3 linked regions of the Sporichthya polymorpha DSM 43042 genome follow. The protein of the gene in region 3 interacts with the protein of the main gene of each other region in a pairwise test. Links are inferred from orthologs where the notes say so. Each region holds a gene or a part of one and is shown on either strand. Other genes may lie near its edges. The genes, in order: ctaD, dnaE and SPOPO_RS0107705.

Region 1 (3,095 bases), 3.4 Mb from region 3 along the record:
GGCGGCGTCTGAGCCGGGATGGCGGCGGTGTTCTCCTCAGTCCTCACACCGGTTCGACGCCGCCACGCCCGTCCCGAGTTCCCGTCCTCCGCCCCCGAGTTCCACGGCACCAGCCCTGACCGCCGCGGCGCCGGACCCAGCTTCACCAGACGAGCCCAGCTTCACTGGCCCCGCCCGGCTGGTGAAGCGGGTGCTCAGCTGGTGAAGGGCGCGGGGTGGCTGGTGAAGCGCGCCCCCGCCGGATCCCGCGCGGGAGGGCGTCGTCTGGCGAGGGAACCCGTATTCGGCGGGGGCGGAACGGCGACGGCCCCGGTCCCCCCCAGGAGGGGGCCGGGGCCGGGAGGCCGGGGCGGGGGGGTGCCTAGTGGGCGTGCTCGCCGCGGTAGTACTCGAAGACCATGCCCCAGACCGCGTAGGCGAAGAACGGGACGGCGAGGGCGAACAGCCACATGCCGAAGACGATCCCGAGGGTGCCGAGGCCGCCGGCGGCGGCGAGGAGCAGGGGCCACCAGCTGTGGGGACTGAAGAAGCCGAGTTCGCCGGCACCGTCCTCGATCAGCGCGGTGGGGTCGTCCTCCGGGCGGAGGTCGATCCGCTTGGCGGTGAACAGCAGGTAGAAGCCGATCAGCGCGCACAGCCCGATGGTCAGGGTCAGGGCGGTGGTGCCCGTCCAGTCCTCGGAGTAGTACCAGTAGATCGGGGTGACCGGGATCAGGAAGATCCCGATGCCCGCGAAGAGGTTGCCCTCAACCTTCACAGCCGTCTACTCCTGTCCGTACCCGGCGCCACCGTGGCCGGGCTTGTCGTGGGTGTCGTCCTCGCGCTCCAGGACCGCGGTGGAGGTGCGGCCCTTCTCCCGGTCGTGACCCTCGAGGTCGGGCTCGCCGTAGATCTCGTCGAGGACCGTCTTCCCCCGGGTCGGGGCGTCGTGCGCGGAGGCGAACTCCGGGTGGTGCAGGTCGAACGCGGGGCTTTCCGACCGGATGCGCGGCATCGAGGAGAAGTTGTGCCGCGGCGGCGGGCAGGAGGTCGCCCACTCGAGCGAGCGGCCGTAGCCCCACGGGTCGTCCGGCAGCACCGGCTTCGGCTTCCGGTGCGTGAGAATCACGTTGAGGATGAACGGCAGGGTCGACATGCCGAGCAGGAAGGCGCCGACGCTGGAGACCATGTTCAGCGTCGTGAAGCCCTCGCTCGCGCGGTAGTCGACGTACCGGCGCGCCATGCCCTCCGCACCCAGCCAGTGCTGGACGAGGAAGGTGGTGTGGAAGCCGAAGAACAGCGTCCAGAAGTGGACCTTCGCCAGCCGCTCGTCGAGCATGCGGCCGGTCATCTTCGGCCACCAGTAGTAGAAGCCGGCGAACATCGCGAACACGACGGTGCCGAAGACCACGTAGTGGAAGTGGGCGACGACGAAGTACGAGTCCGACAGCTGGAAGTCCAGCGGCGGCACGGCGAGGATGACGCCGGTCAGACCGCCGAAGAGGAACGTGACGAGGAAGCCCACGGACCAGAGCATCGGCGAGTCGAACGAGATCGCTCCTCGCCACATCGTTCCGACCCAGTTGAAGAACTTCACCCCGGTGGGTACCGCGATGAGGAACGTCATGAAGGCGAAGAACGGCAGCAACACACCACCGGTGACGTACATGTGGTGCGCCCACACGGTCACGGACAGGGCGGCGATGGCCAGCGTCGCGAAGACCAGGCCCTTGTACCCGAAGACCGGCTTGCGGCTGAACACCGGCAGGATCTCGGTGACGATGCCGAAGAACGGCAGGGCGATGATGTAGACCTCGGGGTGCCCGAAGAACCAGAACAGGTGCTGCCAGAGCAGCGCACCGCCGTTGGCCGACTCGAAGACGTGCGTCCCGAACTGTCGATCGGACTCCAGCACCAGCAGGGCCGCCGCGAGCACCGGGAACGCGATGAGCACGAGCACGCTCGTCACCAGGATGTTCCAGGTGAAGATCGGCATCCGGAACATCGTCATGCCGGGCGCGCGCATGCAGATGATCGTGGTGATGAAGTTGACGGCACCGAGGATGGTGCCGAAGCCGGACAGGGCCAGACCCATGATCCAGAGGTCGGCGCCGACGCTCGGCGAGTGCACGTTGTCCGACAGCGGGGTGTAGGCGAACCAGCCGAAGTCGGCGGCGCCGCCCGGCGTGATGAAGCCGAGCATCGCGATCGTGCTGCCGATGGAGAACAGCCAGTAGCTGAACATGTTCAGCCGCGGGAAGGCGACGTCCGGCGAGCCGATCTGCAGCGGCATGATCAGGTTCGCGAAGCCGACGAACAGCGGCGTCGCGAACATCAGCAGCATCACCGTGCCGTGCATGGTGAACAGCTGGTTGAAGTGCTCGTTCGAGACGACCTGGTTGCCCGGACGCGCGAGCTCGGCCCGCATGATCAGGGCCATGATCCCGCCGAGCAGGAAGAACGTGAACGACGTCAGGACGTAGAGGATGCCGATCTTCTTGTGATCGGTCGTCGTCGCCCAGTCGATGATGATCGCGCCGAGCGACTTCTTCTTCGTGCGCGCGTGCGTGCTGACCCGCTGGGCCTGCTCGTAGGTGGTCACGAGGTGCCTTCCGGAGTGTTCGCGGCGGCGTCGCCGGCTGCCGGCGCGGTGGTGGCCGCCGGCGCGGTGGTGGCCGCCGGGGTGGCGGGCGCGTCGTTGGCGGGCTCGGACTCGGTGCCTTCCGCTTCCTCGCTGCCCTGGTTCTCGGTCCCGTCCTGTGCGGGCTCGGTGTCCTGGTTCTCCTGCGGCGCCGGCGTGCTGTGGTCCGACTCCGTCGCGTACGAACCCTTGAGGTTGTACGCACGCTCGCGGTCCTCAGCCGTGTCGAGGATGCCGCGCGGGAGCTGGCCCTCCTGGCCGTTGCGCCGCAGCTCGGCGATGTGGGCGGCGTACTCCGCCTCGCTCACGACGCGGACGGTGAAGAACATGCGGGCGTGGTCGCGGCCGCAGAGCTCGGCGCACTTGCCGGAGTAGGTGCCCAGCTTGTTCGGCGTCGCCTCGAAGCTGTTGACCCGGCCCGGGACGGCGTCGATCTTGAACAGGAAGTTCGGGACCCAGAACGAGTGGATGACGT
Region 2 (4,237 bases), 3.4 Mb from region 3 along the record:
GCCCCTCCGCGCGGTCGACGATCGTCGACCACACCGCGCGCCCGATCATGTCCAGCACGCCCGCCCCGATCAGGCAGACGGCCAGCAGCACGATCAGGGTCCCCGAGGGCCGTTCGGCCAGGCGGCCGGCCGTCCAGGCGCCGACGGCGAAGCCGACCGAGGCGAGCAGGGCGCCGGCGAGACACCACCAGGTCGCCGGGCCGCGAAGTCTTCTCGCGGTCACGGTCCGGCTGGTCACTGAGCGACGCTACCTCGGCACCCTGAGTGAACTCACCGGGGTCAACCCAGGCACGACGGGCCGAGCAAGGCCTTGAGGTCGCCGAAGAGCGCCGGGGACGGGGCGACGAACGGGCCCCGCTCCAGCCGCATGACGATCGTCCGCGCCCGGGAGTCGAGTTGCAGGTGCACCTCGCTCTGGCCCGGGTGGTCCGCCAGGACCGACTTCAGCCGCTCGACCAGCGGCGGCGTGCAGCGCATCGCCGGCAGCCGGACCACGACCGGCCCGCTCGAGGACTTCGTCGTGTCGAGGATCTGCAGGTCCGAGGCCATCAACGAGATCTCGTCCTCGTTGCGGCGCAGGCGGCCCTTGACCGCGACGACGGTGTCCGTCGCGAGCACCGTGCCGAACTGCTGGTACGAGCCCGGGAAGAACATGCACTCGATGGCGCCGCCGAGGTCCTCGACCGTGGCGATCGCCCAGGTGTCGCCCTTCTTCGTGACCTTGCGCGCCAGGCCCGTGATCAGTCCCGCGATCGTGACGATCGACCCGTCGGCGCGGTCCTCGCTCGAGGTCAGCGTGGTGATCGCGCAGTCGGCCGCGGCGGCGAGGACGTTCTCGATGCCGAGCAGCGGGTGGTCGGAGACGTAGAGGCCGAGCATCTCGCGCTCGTAGGCGAGCAGCGCGGGTTTGTCCCACTCCCCGGTCGGGATCTCGATGTCGAACGAGGTGTCGGTGGCGTCGCCGTCGTCGTCGAACGCGCCGAACAGCGAGTCCTGCCCGATGGCCTCGTTGCGCTTGATGTCGATGATGGCGTCGATCGCACGCTCGTGCGCGTGGATCAGGCCGCGCCGGGTGTGCCCGAGCGAGTCGAACGCGCCACCCTTGATCAGCGACTCCACGGTCTTCTTGTTGCAGACGTGGGCCGGCACCTTGCGCAGGAAGTCGGCGAAGTCGGCGAACGCGCCCTGCTCGGTCCGCGCCTCGACGATCCCGGTCACGACGTTGGCGCCCACGTTGCGGATCGCGGTCAGGCCGAAGCGGATGTCCTCACCGCGCGGGGTGAAGTTCGCGTCCGAGGCGTTGACGTCCGGCGGCAGCACCTTGATGCCCATGCGCCGGCACTCGTTGAGGTACAGGGCCGACTTGTCCTTGTCGTCCTTGACCGAGGTCAGCAGCGCCGCCATGTACTCCTGCGGGTAGTTCGCCTTGAGGTAGGCGGTCCAGTAGGAGACCAGGCCGTAGCCGGCGGTGTGGGCCTTGTTGAACGCGTAGTCCGAGAACGGGACGAGGATGTCCCACAGGGTCTTGATCGCCGCCTCGGAGTACCCGTTCTGCTTCATCCCGTCCGAGAACGGGATGTACTCCTTGTCGAGGATCTCCTTCTTCTTCTTGCCCATCGCGCGCCGCAGCAGGTCGGCGGCGCCGAGCGAGTAGCCCGCGAGCTTCTGGGCGATCGCCATGACCTGCTCCTGGTAGACGATCAACCCGTAGGTGTCGCCCAGGATGTCGGCCAGCGGTTCCTCGAGCTCGGGGTGGATCGGCACCACCGGCTTGCGGCCGTTCTTGCGGTCCGCGTAGTCGTTGTGCGCGTTCGCGCCCATCGGACCGGGCCGGTAGAGCGCGAGGACGGCGGAGATGTCCTCGAAGTTGTCGGGAACCATCGAGCGCAGCAGCGCACGCATCGGCCCACCGTCGAGCTGGAAGACGCCGAGGGTGTCGCCCCGGGCCAGCAGCTCGTACGCCTTACGGTCCGTCAGTTCCAGGTCCTCGAGGACGAGTTTCTCGCCCCGGTTGGACTCGATGTTGATCAGGCAGTCGTCGAGGACCGTGAGGTTCCGCAACCCCAGGAAGTCCATCTTCAGCAGTCCGAGGGACTCGCAGGCCCCCATGTCGAACTGCGTGATGATCGCGCCGTCCTGCTCGCGACGCTGGATCGGGATGACGTCGAGCAACGGCTCGCTCGAGAGGATCACCCCGGCGGCGTGCACGCCCCACTGTCGCTTCAGGCCCTCGAGGCCCTTGGCGGTGTCGACGACCTTCTTCACGTCCGGGTCGGACTCGTACAGCGCGCGGAACTCGCCGGCCTCGGCGTAGCGCTTGTGGTCGGGGTCGAAGATCCCGGACAGCGGGATGTCCTTGCCCATGACCGCCGGCGGCATCGCCTTGGTGATGCGGTCGCCCATCGCGAACGGGTAGCCGAGGACGCGGGAGGCGTCCTTGATCGCCGCCTTCGCCTTGATGGTGCCGTAGGTGATGATCTGCGCGACCCGCTCCTCGCCGTACTTCTCGGTGGCGTAGCGGATCATGTCGGCGCGACGACGTTCGTCGAAGTCCATGTCGATGTCGGGCATCGACACACGCTCGGGATTGAGGAACCGCTCGAAGATCAGGCCGTGCGCGAGCGGGTCGAGCTCGGTGATGCCCAGCGCGTAGGCGATCAGCGCACCGGCCGCCGACCCACGGCCCGGGCCGACGCGGATGCCGTTGTCCTTCGCGTACTGGACGAGGTCCGCGGTGACGAGGAAGTACCCCGGGAACCCCATCTGAATGATCATGTCGACCTCGTAGGCCGCCTGATCGATGTGCGTCTGCGGGACGTTCCCACCGAAGCGCTGGGCGAGGCCGCGCTCGACCTCCTTGCGCAGCCAGGTCTCCTCGGTCTCCCCCTCGGGCACCGGGAACCGCGGCATGAGGTTGCGCGAGGAGAACGACATCGAGCAGCGCTCGGCGATGAGCAGCGTGTTGTCGCAGGCCTCACGCAGGCCGTAGCGGCCCTGCCAGAGCTCGCGCATCTCCGCCGGGCTCTTGAGGTAGAAGTCCGTCGCGTCGAACTTGAACCGGTTCGGGTCCGCGAGCGTCTTGCCGGACTGCACGCACAGCAGCACCTCGTGCGCGGACGCGTCCTCGGCCGCGGCGTAGTGCAGGTCGTTGGTCGCGACCAGCGGCAGGTTGAGGTCCTTGGCCAGGCGCATCAGCCCGTCGTGCGCGCGCTTCTCGATGCCGATGCCGTGGTCCATCAGCTCGCAGAAGAAGTTCTCCTTGCCGAAGATGTCCTGGAACTCTCCGGCCGACGCGCGCGCCTTCTCGTAGTCGCCGATGCGCAACCAGGTCTGGATCTCGCCCGACGGGCAGCCCGTCGTCGCGATCAGGCCCTTGCCGTAGCGGTGCAGCAGTTCGCGGTCCGCGCGCGGCTTGTAGAAGAATCCTTCCAAGCTCGCCAGCGACGAGATGCGGAACAGGTTGTGCATCGAGTCGTTGTCGGTCGCCAGCAGCGTCATGTGCGTGTACGAGCCGGACCCGGACACGTCGTCCTCGCCGCCGTCGGCCCACCGGACGCGGGTGCGGTCGGACCGGTGCGTGCCCGGCGCCAGGTACGCCTCCATGCCGACGATCGGCTTGACACCCGCCGCGTTCGCCTTGTTCACGAAGTCGTAGGCGCCGAACACGTTGCCGTGGTCGGTCATCGCGAGGGCGGGCATGCCCATCTCGTTGCAGCCGCGGAAGAGATCGTCCAGGCGCGCCGCGCCGTCGAGCATCGAGTACTCGGTGTGGACGTGCAGGTGGACGAACGAGTCGTTCATGCCTGCCGAACTCACCGAACTACCTCCCCTTGCGCGCTGCTCGCAGCCTAGGCCGCGCCACCGACGAAACGCTCGGCAGTCTCAGTGTGTGGTCAGCCTTCCGAGACAACCCGCAAGGCGCGCGCGAGATCGGCTGGATAGTCGCTCGAGAACGCGACCCACTCGCCGGTGTCGGGGTGTTCGAACCCCAGCGACACCGCGTGCAACCACTGTCGCTCCAGACCCAGCCGCTCGGCGAGCGTCGGGTCGGCGCCGTAGGTCAGGTCGCCCGCGCACGGGTGGCGCAGCGCGGACATGTGCACGCGGATCTGATGGGTCCGGCCCGTCTCGAGCTTGATGGTCAGCAGGCTGGCGGCGCGGAACGCCTCGAGCGTGTCGTAGTGCGTGACGCTCGCCTTGCCGCCGGCGTCCTCGGCGATCACCGCCCACTTCCAGT
Region 3 (3,022 bases):
GCGCGCACGATGCGCCGGACCGGGAGGTGCTTGGCGGCGGCGGTGATGACCTTCCACTGCAGGCCGGGCACGGTGACGACGCGGCCGCGACGCAGCGCGTCCAGCGCGTCGTCGACGACCTTGTCCGCGGACAGCCACAGGAAGTCGGGGATGTTGTCGGTGTCCGCGCCGCTGCGGGCGTGGAACTCCGTCCGGGTGAAGCCGGGGCAGGTCACGACGACGCGGACGCCGGTGCCGCGGGCCTCCTCGGCGAGGGACTCGGTGAAGTTCGTGACGTACGCCTTCGCGGCGCTGTACGTGCCGCGCGGGACGAAGCCGGCGACCGAGGAGACGTTGACGATGCCGCCGTGGCCGCGGGCCGCCATCACCTGCAGCGCGGCGTGCGAGAGCTGCAGGACCGCGCGGACCATAACCGCCAGCACGTCGTCCTGCGCGCGGTAGTCGCTGCGCAGCACGGCGCCGGGGCCGGCCATGCCGGCGTTGTTGACCAGCAGGTCGATCGGTCGGGTCTCGTCGAGGATGCGCTCGACGACCGCGGCGCGGGCGGCGTCCGCGCTCAGGTCGGCGGGGAACGTCTCGACCTCGACTCCCGAGCGGGCCCGCAGTTCGGCCGCAACCCGGTCCAGGCGCGCGGAGTCGCGGGCGACCAGGACGAGATCCCAGCCGTCGGCGGCGAGCCGGCGGGCGAACGCGTTGCCGATCCCCGAGGTGGGACCGGTGATCAAGGCGGTGGGCACCTCGCGACCCTACCCGGGCGGGCGGCCCCCGCACCGGCTCTACGCTGCCGGAATGGGCACAGCGGGGACGACGGGACGGATGGCGCGGCGGCTCGACGGGCTGGGGACGACGATCTTCGCCGAGATGTCCGCCCTCGCCGTCGAGACCGGGGCGGTGAACCTCGGCCAGGGCTTCCCGGACACCGACGGCCCGGCCGAGATCGTCGACGCGGTCGTGGCCGCGCTGCGGTCGGGGACGTCGAACCAGTACCCGCCGGGGCCGGGGATCCCGGCGCTGCGCACCGCGATCGCCGAGCACGGCCGCCGCTTCTGGGGCCTGGACTACGACCCCGACGGCGAGATCCTCGTGACCGCCGGCGCGACCGAGGCGATCGCCGCCGCCGTGCTCGCGCTCGTGAACCCCGGTGACGAGGTGATCGCCTTCGAACCCTGGTACGACTCCTACGCCGCGACGATCGCGATGGCCGGCGGCGTCCGGGTCCCGGTCACGATGCACGCGCCGGAGTTCGCGATCGACCCCGACGAGCTGCGCGCCGCGATCACGCCCCGCACGCGGATGATCCTGCTGAACACCCCGCACAACCCGACCGGGCGCGTGCTCTCCCGCGCGGAGCTCACCGCGGTCGCGGAGCTGGCCGTGGAGCACGACCTCCTCGTGGTCTCCGACGAGGTCTACGAGCACCTGGTGTTCGACGGCGAGCACATCCCGATCTCGACGCTGCCGGGGATGCGCGAGCGCACCGTCCGCATCTCCTCCGCGGGCAAGACGTTCTCCTTCACCGGTTGGAAGATCGGCTGGGCCTGCGGCCCGGCGGAGCTCGTCACCGCGGTCCGGACGGCGAAGCAGTTCCTCACCTACGTCTCCGGCGCGCCGTTCCAGCCCGCGATCGCGCAGGCCCTGGGCATGCCGGACTCCTACTTCACCGGTTTCCGCGACCAGCTCCGCGACCGCCGCGACCAGCTCGCCGGCGGGCTGCGCGAGCTCGGCTTCGACGTCGTCCAGCCAGCGGGGACGTACTTCGTCACCACCGACGTGCGGCCCCTCGGTTGGACCGACGGCGTCGCGTTCTGCCGCGACCTCCCCCACCGGGCCGGGGTTGTCGCCATCCCCCTCGGCGTCTTCTACGACGACCCCGAGCCCGGCCGCTCCCTGGTCCGCTGGGCGTTCTGCAAACGGCCCGAGGTTCTCGATGACGCCCTCACCCGACTGCGCGTAGCGTTTTCGGGGTGAGACACCGCGCGCGGGTCGGGCTGGTCGGGGCGCTGGCCTGCGCGCTGGCCTGCGCGCTGGCGGTGGCACCCGGCGCTTGGTGGGGAGCCGCACCGGCGGCGGAGGGCGCGCACGAGACCCTGCGGGTCAGCACGGACGGCGGGCGCGGGGAGCCGAACAACGGCAGCTTCACCCCGTCGGTCTCGCGGAACGGCCGGTACGTCGCGTTCGCCTCCGAGGCCTCGAACCTCGTGCCGGGCGACACCAACCACCGGCGCGACATCTTCGTGCGCGACGTGGCGAAGGGGACGACCACGCGGGTCAGCGTGAGCAGCCGGGGACGCCAGGGGAACCTCGACAGCTACAACCCCTCGATCAGCGACGACGGCCGCTTCGTCGTCTTCGACTCGTTCGCGACCAACCTCGTCCCCGACGACCTCAACCGCGAGGGCGACGTCTTCGTGCACGACCTCGTCGAGCACACGACCACGCGCGTGAGCCGCGGGATCGACGGCAAGGAGACCGACGCCTCCAGCGGGTTCGCGACGATCAGCGGCGACGGCAACGTCATCGCGTTCGAGTCCTCGGCGACGAACCTGCGCGCCGGGCGGCCGGGCAAGGTCACCGACATCTACCTCGTCGACCGCGCGGGGAACGTCCTCGACTGGGTGACCCGTTCCCCCGCGAACGGCGAACCCAACGGTGGGAGCGGCGACATCGCGCTCTCGCGCGACGGCCAGGTCGTCGCGTTCGCCTCGGCCGCCACCAACCTCGTCCCGGGCGACACGAACCTCGCCGACGACGTCTTCGTCCGTGACCGCCGCGTGGGCTGGACGCAGCGCGTCAGCGTGAATTCGCTCGGTGGCGAGACCAACGACAACAGCGGCGCCCCGTCGATCTCGGACGACGGCCGGATCGTCGTCTTCAGCTCGAACGCCTCGAGCCTGGTCTCCCTCGTGCCCGGGACGCAGAGCCTGCCGGCCTTCGTCTTCCACCGCTTTCACACCGGCGACGACAACTTCGTCCCCGACGTCTTCGTCCACGACCGGGTCACCCGGCGGACCGAGATCGTCAG

What was found.
Region 1: the proteins of SPOPO_RS0107705 (region 3) and ctaD interact in binary tests that used the Escherichia coli proteins (3 or more experiments, as listed by UniProt). The link is inferred for Sporichthya polymorpha DSM 43042 from one-to-one orthologs.
Region 2: the proteins of SPOPO_RS0107705 (region 3) and dnaE interact in binary tests that used the Escherichia coli proteins (3 or more experiments, as listed by UniProt). The link is inferred for Sporichthya polymorpha DSM 43042 from one-to-one orthologs.

The regions. Positions count from the first base shown.
Region 1 is NZ_KB913029.1:4,988,864-4,991,958, forward strand. What follows is about bases 139-3,084. They hold ctaD (aa3-type cytochrome oxidase subunit I), read right to left. Parts: upstream 2,513-3,084; coding sequence 764-2,512; downstream 139-763. Other genes in these bases: SPOPO_RS0124070 (cytochrome c oxidase subunit 4), read right to left, coding at 362-757. Also shown: SPOPO_RS0124065 (hypothetical protein), read right to left, coding at 1-47. UniProt on the Escherichia coli protein: Cytochrome bo(3) ubiquinol oxidase is the terminal enzyme in the aerobic respiratory chain of E.coli that predominates when cells are grown at high aeration.
Region 2 is NZ_KB913029.1:4,910,005-4,914,241, forward strand. The notes cover bases 80-4,167. They hold dnaE (DNA polymerase III subunit alpha), read right to left. Parts: upstream 3,802-4,167; coding sequence 280-3,801; downstream 80-279. Other genes in these bases: SPOPO_RS0123700 (ABC transporter ATP-binding protein), read right to left, coding at 80-238; SPOPO_RS0123710 (RluA family pseudouridine synthase), read right to left, coding at 3,894-4,167. Outside these bases: more of SPOPO_RS0123700, read right to left, coding at 1-79; more of SPOPO_RS0123710, read right to left, coding at 4,168-4,237. UniProt on the Escherichia coli protein: DNA polymerase III is a complex, multichain enzyme responsible for most of the replicative synthesis in bacteria. This DNA polymerase also exhibits 3' to 5' exonuclease activity. The alpha chain is the DNA polymerase catalytic subunit.
Region 3 is NZ_KB913029.1:1,556,657-1,559,678, forward strand. What follows is about bases 6-2,878. They hold SPOPO_RS0107705 (pyridoxal phosphate-dependent aminotransferase), read left to right. Parts: upstream 6-789; coding sequence 790-1,968; downstream 1,969-2,878. Other genes in these bases: SPOPO_RS0107700 (SDR family NAD(P)-dependent oxidoreductase), read right to left, coding at 6-737; SPOPO_RS0107710 (TolB family protein), read left to right, coding at 1,965-2,878. In the rest of the region: more of SPOPO_RS0107700, read right to left, coding at 1-5; more of SPOPO_RS0107710, read left to right, coding at 2,879-3,022. UniProt on the Escherichia coli protein: Shows aminotransferase activity with methionine and histidine as substrates, and to a lesser extent also with phenylalanine.